DNA from 3 places in the Arthrobacter arnarulunnguaqae genome. Region 2 is predicted to be linked to each of the others. Evidence: predicted binding sites of a transcription regulator. Region 2 holds the regulator's gene; each other region holds the start of a gene.
What was found. The regulator LexA, encoded in region 2, represses DNA repair genes until DNA is damaged. The targets are predictions, from matches to a motif close to TCGAACANNTGTTCGA.
Positions count from the first base shown of each region.

Region 1: the regulator LexA is predicted to act here: its motif matches at 1,505-1,520, upstream of ACHAAJ_RS07680 (shikimate dehydrogenase).
Region 3: the regulator LexA is predicted to act here: its motif matches at 1,880-1,895, upstream of ACHAAJ_RS13485 (DUF6504 family protein).

Region 1 covers NZ_JBIMER010000006.1:60,683-63,953, reverse strand. Annotated here, with positions in the region: gene ACHAAJ_RS07690 (glycosyltransferase family 4 protein) at 1-61, shown strand, start outside; gene ACHAAJ_RS07685 (MFS transporter) at 92-1,438, opposite strand; gene ACHAAJ_RS07680 (shikimate dehydrogenase) at 1,606-2,478, shown strand; gene ACHAAJ_RS07675 (bifunctional sugar phosphate isomerase/epimerase/4-hydroxyphenylpyruvate dioxygenase family protein) at 2,481-3,271, shown strand, end outside.
Region 2 covers NZ_JBIMER010000001.1:176,980-180,250, forward strand. Annotated here, with positions in the region: gene ACHAAJ_RS00785 (ATP-dependent DNA helicase) at 1-822, shown strand, start outside; gene lexA (transcriptional repressor LexA) at 850-1,569, opposite strand; gene ACHAAJ_RS00795 (LysM peptidoglycan-binding domain-containing protein) at 1,869-2,267, shown strand; gene ACHAAJ_RS00800 (histidinol-phosphate transaminase) at 2,402-3,271, shown strand, end outside.
Region 3 covers NZ_JBIMER010000018.1:33,680-36,950, forward strand. Annotated here, with positions in the region: gene ACHAAJ_RS13465 (S-(hydroxymethyl)mycothiol dehydrogenase) at 1-136, opposite strand, end outside; gene ACHAAJ_RS13470 (glutaredoxin domain-containing protein) at 243-512, opposite strand; gene ACHAAJ_RS13475 (SOS response-associated peptidase) at 548-1,306, shown strand; gene ACHAAJ_RS13480 (VOC family protein) at 1,347-1,799, opposite strand; gene ACHAAJ_RS13485 (DUF6504 family protein) at 2,005-2,316, shown strand; gene ACHAAJ_RS13490 (DNA polymerase III subunit alpha) at 2,313-3,271, shown strand, end outside.

The DNA.
Region 1 (3,271 bases), on a different contig from region 2:
GGCGATCGACGTCAAGTCCCGCCAACTCCACGCCGAGGCCCTCGGCTACATCGGACGGTAGACGAGGGCCTCGTGCCGGCAATGACTGCGGCTAGACGCCGACGGACGCCTTCTTCAGGCCGAGCTCCGACGTCGGAATCCGGTAGCTTTCGCGCGCGGTGAGCGCCGACCCCGCGGAAACCAGCGCGATGATCGCCGTGAAGATGCTGATCCGCACCCAGCCGCCCTCCTGGATGCCGCCCAGGGCGGCGACGATCGACGGCGCGAAGCCGGCCATCAGGAAGCCCAGCTGGGTTCCGATCGCGAGGCCCGAGAACCGGACCTTGGAGCTGAACATCTCGGCGTAGAAGGACGGCCACGTCGCATTGGCCGCGGCGTAGGCGAAGGAGAACACGCAAATGGACAGCGTGAACTGCAGCAGGGTGTTTCCGGACTCCATGGACAGCAGGTAGAACGGCATGATCACCGCGCTCATCAGGGCGCCGTAGATGAACACCGGCTTGCGACCGATGCGGTCCGCGAGCATGCCGAACAGGGGCTGGGTGAACAGCGCCACCACGTTGCCGGCCACCACGAGCCAAAGCGTGATGGAGGAATCCACGTCGCCGACCTCCTTGCCGTACGTGATGGCGAGCGTCCCGTAGACGGTGGAAACGGCGGCGATGAAGGCGCACAGCACCACGCGCAGGACGTCGCGCCAGTGGTTCTTGAGCAGCACGCCTACCGGGAGCTTGACGATCTCGTTGTTGGCCTTCGCGTGTTCGAACTCCGGGGTCTCGTGCAGCGACCGGCGAATGAAGTAGGTCACGATGACGACGACGGCGGACAGCCAGAACGGGATGCGCCAGCCGATGCCGAACTTGATCTCGTCCGGGAGCGCGACGACGGGGACGAAGACCAGCGCGGCGAGGATCTGCCCGCCCTGGGTACCGGTGAGGGTCCAGGAGGTGAAAAACGAGCGGCGGCTGTCCGGGGCGTGCTCCAAGGTCAGCGAACTGGCGCCGGCCTGCTCGCCGGCGGCGGAGAGGCCCTGCATCAGGCGGGCAAGCACCAGGAGTACCGGGGCGAGCCAGCCGACCTGGTCGAAGGTGGGCAGGCAACCGATCATGAAGGTCGCCACCCCCATCAGGACCAGGGTGAACATCAGGACCTTCTGGCGTCCGATCCGGTCGCCGAAGTGGCCGAGGATCACTGCGCCCACCGGGCGGGCTATGTAGGCGAAGCCGAAGGTCGCCAGGGACATGACGGTCGCGTTGGCGCCGGCGTCCGGGAAGAAGACGGTCGGGAAGATCAGCGCGGCGGCCGCGCCGAAGATGAAGAAGTCGTAGTACTCGACCGCGCTGCCCATGAAGCTGGCCAGTGCCGCCTTCACCGGCGTGCGGCCCGCGGTTTCCTCCACCTCCGGCGACGGCGGCGTCGCATGGCTTTCGTGGGTCATGGTGTCTCCTTGGCTGTGGGGGCCGACGTGGGGAACGCCGGCCCGGGTTTTCCGGTTGCGCGGTATTCGCACAGCTGTACGGAATGCGTACAATTAGGTCTAGACTAGAGCTACGTCACACCCCTTGGCAACACCGGACCGTTTGCGTCCGGGGAATAGGACACACGGTGAGCACTTTTGGAGAGTCGTACCTGATCGGTCTGATCGGCGACGGCGTCACGCCGTCGCTCACCCCGCCCATGCACGAGGCCGAGGCCGACGCGCAGGGTTTGCGCTACCTGTACCGGCCGGTCGACCTGTCCGCCATCGGCCGGCCGGGGACCGACGTCGGCGAGCTCCTGCGCGCGGGCCGCGACCTGGGCTTCAATGCCTTCAACGTCACGCATCCGTGCAAGCAGGAGGTGCTGCGGCACCTGGACACGGTTTCGGCCGATGCCGAGCGCCTGGGTGCAGTCAACACCGTGTTGGTCCGCGGGAAAAGGTTCCACGGCGAGAACACCGACTTCTCCGGTTTCGCGGGCGCCCTGCGCGGCGGCCTCCCGGACGCGGAACTCGGCCGCGTGGTGCAGCTGGGAGCGGGCGGCGCCGGCGCCGCCGTTGCCTATGCGCTCCTGGCCTCGGGCGTGCGCCACCTGACGCTCATCGATGTGGACGCCGAGCGCACCCGGGAGCGCAGCGACGCGCTGGCGGCGCAGTTCCCGGACCGCACGGTCCAGGCCCACTCCCCCGACGCCATCGCCGCCGAGCTCGCCGCGGCCGACGGGTTCGTCCACGCGACTCCGGTGGGGATGCACCAGCACCCCGGCATGCCCGTGGACGCCGCGCTGCTTGAAGCGCGGCACTGGGTTGCCGAAGTCGTCTACCGCCCCGTGGACACGGAACTCGTGCGCGCGGCGCGGGACATCGGGTGCCGGGTGCTCGACGGCGGCCACATGGCGGTCGGCCAGGCCGTCGACGCGTTCCGCCTGATCACGGGACGGGAACCGGACGCCGGGCGGATGCGAGCGCACTTCCTGGATCTCTTGGCGAAGGGCCTCTGAGCATGCGCACCTCCATCGCGACCGTCTGCATCAGCGGGACCCTCGAGGACAAGATGCTGGCCTGCGCCCGGGCCGGCTTCGACGGCATCGAGATCTTCGAGCAGGACCTCGTCGTCAGTCCGATGTCCCCTCAGGAGGTCCGCGCGCTGGCGGACCGGCTGGGCCTGACGCTGGACCTGTACCAGCCCTTCCGCGACTTCGACGGCGTGCCCGAGGAGTTGCTGGAGGAGAACCTGCGCCGGGCGGAAGCCAAGTTCCGGCTCATGAACCGGCTCGGGGTGGAAACCATGCTGGTGTGCAGCAACGTCGCGACTGCGACCATCAACGACGACGCCGTAATGGCCGCCCAACTGCGCCGGCTCGGGGAGCTGGCACAGCGGTTCGGCGTGCGCATCGCCTACGAGGCGCTCGCGTGGGGGAAGTTCGTGAACACCTACCGCCACGCCCAGCGGATCGTCGACCTGGCGGACCACCCCGCGGTCGGGACGTGCCTGGACAGCTTCCACATCCTGTCCCGCGGTGACGACCCCGCCGGCATCGAGGACATCGACCCGGCGAAGATCTTCTTCGTCCAGCTGGCGGACGCCCCGGTCCTGGCCATGGACATCCTTTCGTGGAGCCGCCATTACCGCGTGTTCCCGGGTCAGGGCGGATTCGACCTTCCCGCGTTCCTCGGGCATCTGGTCCGCGCGGGCTACTCCGGGCCGGTCTCCCTGGAGATCTTCAACGACACGTTCCGCCAGTCCAACGTGGAGCGCACCGCCGTCGACGCCCTGCGGTCCCTGTTGTGGCT
Region 2 (3,271 bases):
CCGGCGACCCTGAACGTCGCCCCGCTATCCGTCGCGGGCCGTCTGCGGGAGGGATTGTTCGACGGAAGGACGGTCATCCTGACGTCGGCGACACTCGCGATTGGCGCGGCCTTCGAACCGGTTGCCGGTTCGCTCGGCCTGCTGGGCGAAGGTGCCCCCAGCTGGACCGGAGTCGACGTCGGAAGCCCTTTCGACTATCCCCGCCAAGGCATGTTGTACGTCGCCAAGCACCTGCCGAAGCCGTCACGGAGCGTGTCGTCGGAGACGCTTGCCGAACTCGGGGATCTCATTCGCGCCGCGGGCGGGGGGACGCTCGCGTTGTTCTCGTCCCGTCGGGCAGCGGAGGAGGCCGCGGAGGCTTTGCGTCCGTTGGTTGACCAAGAGATCCTCTGCCAGGGCGAATCGGGTATGGCCGCCCTCGTCAAGCGGTTCGGCGAGGAAAGGGACACCTGCCTCTTCGGAACCATGACCCTGTGGCAGGGGGTTGACGTGCCCGGCCCGGCATGCCGCCTCGTGGTGATCGACCGCATTCCGTTCCCGCGCCCCGACGACCCGCTAGCCACCGCCCGGAGCAGGGACGTGGCCCGTCACGGCGGAAACGGCTTCATGGCAGTCTCGGCAAGCCACGCCGCCGTTCGTCTCGCCCAAGGGGCGGGACGACTGATCCGCTCCACCTCCGACCGGGGAGTGGTGGCGGTCCTCGATTCGCGGCTGGCCACAGAGCGGTATGGCGGCTTTCTCCGCGCCTCGTTGCCTCCGATGTGGGCAACGACGGACAAGAAGACTGTGCTGGGCGCGTTGGAGCGGCTTGCCGGTTCCTAGGTGCGTGCGGGCGGCGCCGGGCAACCGCTAGAGCGAACGCATCACCGAGACGACCTTTCCCATGATGGTCGCGTGGTCGCCCAGGATCGGCTCGTACTGGCGGTTTTGCGGCAGGAGCCACGTGTGCCCGTCGCGCTGCCGGAACGTCTTGACCGTGGCCTCGTCGTCCAGCAGGGCGGCGACGATGTCGCCGTTCTCGGCGTTCTGCTGGCGGCGCACCACCACCCAGTCACCGTCGCAGATGGCCGCTTCGACCATCGAGTCCCCGCTGACCTTGAGCATGAACAGCTCACCATGGCCCACGAGTTGGCGCGGAAGCGGCATGACGTCCTCCACCGTCTGGTCCGCAAGGATCGGTCCGCCGGCCGCGATCCGACCCACCAGGGGCACCATTGCGGTGTCCGACGACGTGCTCAGTTCCGCCACCGGCATTCCGTTGATGGCCATCAGGTTCGACTCGGCGGATTCCGCGGACACTTCGCCGTCGCTCAACGTCAGGGGCATCAGAATCTCCATGGCACGGGGACGCCGGGGGTCCCTGCGTATGTAGCCCAGCTTCTCGAGCTGTGCGAGTTGGTGGGTCACGCTCGAGAGACTGGCAAGGCCCACTGTGTCGCCGATCTCCCGCATCGACGGCGGGTATCCGTGATCGGCCACCGCGCGCTGGATGGTTTCGAGGATCTTCTTCTGCCTGATGGTCAGGCTCTTCGGTGTCCGCCGCGGCGCCCGATTCTCCATTGTGCTCATGCCCTGCCCCGTGCCTCTCGTCCCTGCGTTGCCGGATGCCCGCCCAACCTGTCGGTGCCCGGTGGTGAACTCAATCCCACTGGCTTCCTTTCCGCCAACGCTAGTGGAACGGAACCCGCTTTCAAAGGTTTGTTCGATCGTGTCTCGACAATCGTCGTCCAGGGATGCTAAAAATGGAACAGAACAAATTCGAAGATAAGTTCGAACAGGAGTTTCGAAGAGACGAAAGCCTGCCCCGAACCCGAACGGATTGGAACCTCCCGCGAAATCAGCGGGCGAAGCAACATGAAAGGCAAGTCATGGCTCAGATAGTGCTTCCCGCAGCTTTTGTTCCCCCGGCCCGCCCCGAGGCGAACGCGCCAGTCCACGCGGTCCGGTCCACGCAGGCATCGGTGCGGCTCACACGTCGCGGGCGTTTCCTGCTCATCGGACTCCCCGTGCTCCTGGGAGCCACGGCCTTGCTGGTGCTCCTTGGTGTATTCACGGCTCCCGTGATGGCCGCGGGTACCGGCGAAGCGACCCCCGTGCTAGCCGACACGGTGACGGTCTCCGAGGGGGAGACCCTCTGGGGGCTCGCGGCCGAATTCGCACCCAATCGCGATCCACGCGAGGTCATCTCCGAAATCGCCGAACTGAACAACCTGGCGGGTTCCAAGCTCGTTCCGGGTCAGGAACTGTTCGTCCCGACCGGCGGCTAGACGCCAACACCGCGCGGTCCCGACCGCACCTCCCGATCTGCGCCACTGGTCCGGCCCGCCCGGCAGTGCCCGTTTGTGACCGGCGCGGGGTCGCGGATTGGAGCCCTCCGTGAAGACGGCACTAGAATCGTCCGGTGAGTGATCAGCTTCGACGCCTGGCCAAACTACCGCTGCGGGACAATCTGAGGGGCCTCGAGCCCTACGGTGCGCCCCAGCTGGACGTGCCGATCCTGCTCAACGTGAACGAGAACACGCATCCCGTCCCCCCCGAGGTCAGTGCGGCGATCGCCGCGGACGTGGCAGCGTGCGCGTCGGGCCTGAACCGCTATCCCGACCGGGAGTTCACGGAACTCCGCGAACGGTTGGCGGCCTATCTCGGGCACGACCTCGACCCGTCCAACATTTGGGCCGGCAACGGCTCGAACGAAGTGCTGCAGCACATTCTCCAGGCTTTCGGTGGCCCGGGACGGACCGCGATGGGGTTCCCCCCCACGTACTCCATGTATCCGCTTCTGGCCAGCGGCACGGACACCGCTTACGCGGCAGGAGTCCGCGCCGACGACTTCGGCCTTTCGGCCGAGTCGGCGGCGGAGCAGGTCGCGGCCTCCGGGGCGAACATCGTTTTCCTCTGTTCGCCGAACAACCCGACAGGAACCGCACTGGGACTGGATGTCGTCGAAGCCGTCTACGACGCCGGCGAGGCCAATGATGCGATCGTCATTGTCGACGAGGCCTACGCGGAGTTCTCCCTCTCCGGCACCCGTTCTGCGCTCGACCTGTTGCCGGACCGCGACCGGCTCATCGTCTCGCGCACCATGAGCAAGGCCTTCGCGCTCGCGGGCGCAAGGGTCGGCTATCTGGCGGCCGCGCCGGAAATCGCCGATGCGCTTCGCCTGGTGAGGCTGCCCTACCACCTGTCCGCGGTGACCCAAGCGACCGCCAACGCGGCACTCAAGCATGTGGATGTGCTTCTGGGGACCGTCGAGGACATCAAGACGCAGCGC
Region 3 (3,271 bases), on a different contig from region 2:
GGTCGGTGTGGCAGACCCCGCAGGTGAGGATGTCGACCACCGCCTCCCCCGGACCGGGATCCGGAACGATGATGGTCTCGATGACGACCGGGGCGTCCTTGGCCTTGACGACAACGGCCTTGACCTTGTGTGGCATGGGGAGGGTCCATCCTCTCGACCGCGAGCGGCGGCCATCGGGTAGTGAAACGGTCATGGCGCCGGCCCCCGCGGGATGCCGACGCCATCATCCAATCACACGCGCGCTACAGGCGTTCGCGGACCTGCTCGATGCGCGGGTTCGTGACGGCGGTTCCGTCGGGGAAGACCAGGGTGGGGACCGTCTGGTTGCCGCCGTTGAAGGACTCGACGATTTCGGCGGTGCCGGCGACCTCCTCGATGTTGACCTCGCGGTAGGCGATGCCGTCGGCGTCCATGGCGCGTTTGAGGTTGCGGCAGTATCCGCACCAGGAGGTGGTGAACATCGTGACGGTTCCGTCGGCGGGCACGTAGTCCTGAAGGTTCGCTGTTGTCATGTCGGCGTCAACGACCGCTGTGAGAGTCTTATTCCATGTGCGGACGATACGTGATGGCGCGGGCGGTCGGTGATCTGGTTGCGGAACTGGAGGCGGAGGCCGACGAGGCCATGGAGCTGCGGCAATCGTGGAACGTGGCGCCGACCTCGGACGTGCCGATTGTCTTGGAGCGCCTGATCGACGGCGAGCGCGTTCGCCAACTGCACGTGGCGAAGTGGGGACTGGTTCCGGCGTGGGCCAAGGAACCGTCGGTCGGTGTGAGGTCGTTCAATGCGCGCAGCGAGACCGTGGTCGAGAAACCGTCGTTCCGCAAGGCGGTGAAGGCGCGCCGCTGCGCCGTTCCCGCCGAGGGGTACTACGAGTGGCTCAAGACGGGCGAGGGCAAGTCGCTGACGAGGCAACCGTACCTGGTCCGGCCCGCCGACGGTTCACTCATCCTGTTCGCGGGCCTCTACGAGTGGTGGAAGGACCCGACGATGGAGGATGGCGAGCCGGGGCAGTGGCTGCTGTCGACGTCGATCCTCACCGTGCCGTCGCCGGAACCCGGGTCGGCGGATCCGGTTCTCGAGGAACTCGCGGCGCTCCACGACAGGCTCCCGTTGCCGCTGGACCGCGGAACCCTTGCCGATTGGCTTGATCCCAGGGACACTGACGCGGCGTCCCTGGTTGCGTGGGCACGGGACGGGGCCTTTCCGGTGGCCGCGAAGTGGGAGTTGCGGGCGGTCGACCGGGCCGTGGGAAACGTGCGGAACGACAACCCCGAGCTCGTGGAAGCCGTCGACGGCCTGTTCTGACCGGTTTCAAAGGGGCACCGGCACGGGCGCGGCGGGGAGGCTAGCCCAGTTCCACGCGTCCGGCGGGACCGGTCCTGAAGGCCGGGTTGTGGACGAAGTCCCAGCGGTAGCCGTCAGGGTCGGCGATGCAGGCGCTGGTGCCGCCCCAGTCCCGCAGCGAGGGTGCATTGACCGCCTCGGCTCCGGCGGCCAGGGCAAGCCGGTAGAGCCGGTCGACCTGCTCGGCACTGTCCGTGTTGTGCCCCAAGGAGACCGGGGGCGCCTGGTTCCCGAAGCCGACCTCTCCGTATTCCCCGGGCATGCTGTCCACGTTCCAGAGCGCGAGCATCAGGCCGTGGCCCGCTGCCACAAAGGCAATCTCGCCGGGAAGGTGCTGCAGCGGCCGGAACCCCAGCCCCTCGACGTAGAAGTCGCGGGAGGCCTCCACGTCGCGCACACCGAGGGTCACGGCAGAGATGTTCGGTATGCCGGGGCGGGTTGGGGGCGTGTCCATGCGGCCAGCCTAGGCGCGGGCGCCCCGTGCCGGTAGTCGAACGCAAAATGTCGGCGGCCTCACGTAGCGTGATCTTTTATTCGAACATCTCTTCGAATACAATGGAGTTGCCGTCCCACCGCTTCCCAGGGGCGTCGACTTCCCGTTCACATTGGTGCTCCCGGGTTCTTCTCACGCCCCGGGACACGGATATGGAGGTGGCCCCATGGGCCTGTTCACGCAGTCGGTGGAAGTCGAATGCACGCCGGCCGGCCTGCCGTTGCGCATGCGCTGGCAGGGCCGGGAATACCGGGTCGCCGCGCAACCGGTGCGCTGGTTCGAGCGCCGCAAATGGTGGACGGAGGAGGTGCGCGCCGAACGAGGGCGCGGCCCCGGCCTGGTCGACCACGAAATCTGGAGGCTGCAGGTCCGCCAGACGGTCCGCGGCCCGCTTCTGACGTTCGACGTCTCCCGTCAGGTGGAGACCGGCCGGTGGAGGCTGATCCGCATCCACGACGCGTTGAAAGAGAGCGCGTGAGTTTCACCCATCTCAACGTCGCTACGGCCTACAGCGCCCACTACGGGGTCTCGTGGCCGGACGAGTTGGCGCGCCGGGCGGCGTCGAACGGCTCCGACGCGCTGGCCTGCGCCGACAGGGACGGCCTCTTCGGGACGGTGAAGCACCTCAAGGCCTGCCTCGAGAATGGACTGGATCCGATTGTCGGCGTCAGCCTGGCCGTGCTCGAACCGGACCCGGACGCTTCGCCCTCCAGACGCCCGTTGCCTCCCCGTGCGGGGGGACGGGTGCTGGTCCTGGCTCGCGGGCGGAGCTCCGGGGCCGGATACAGCGCCCTGTGCCGCCTGGTTTCCGCCGCCCACGCGGGCACCGGGGCCGCCGGCAAAAAACCGGTCGGGGTCACCCGCGCGGAACTGGCGCGCCATGCGGCCGGACCCGCCGGCGAACCGGTGCTGATGGTGCTCGCCGGACCCCAGTCCGACGTCGGTGCGGCGGCACTGCGCCGCAACTACGGCCTCGCACGCACACTGCTGGGCCGCTGGCGGGATGCTCTGCCGGCGGGCGCCCTGGCGGTGGAGGCGGTGACGCACCGCAGTGCGCCCGGTGAGAAACTGAGCACCGCGCACGCCGTGCGCATGGTCAAGACGGCACGGGACTGCGGCATCAGGGCGATCCTGAGCAACGCGGTGCGCTATGCGGATCCCGACGGCGCCGCGACGGCGGATGTGTTGGATTCGGCGCGTGCCCTCAGTTCGTTGGACGCGTTGCGGGATCTCCAACCCAACGGCCAGGGTTGGCTGCGGGAACCCGCCGCCATGGCGGAACTCGCCCGCGAGATCGCCACCGAATCGGGGGACGGCGCACCTCTCGCCTCCCGGTTGCTCCGGGACACCGAAGCTGTGGCGGACTGGTGCCGGTTGGACCCCGTCTCGGATGCCGGCTGGGGGATGCCGGTGGTGCCGGAGGCTTCGGTGAT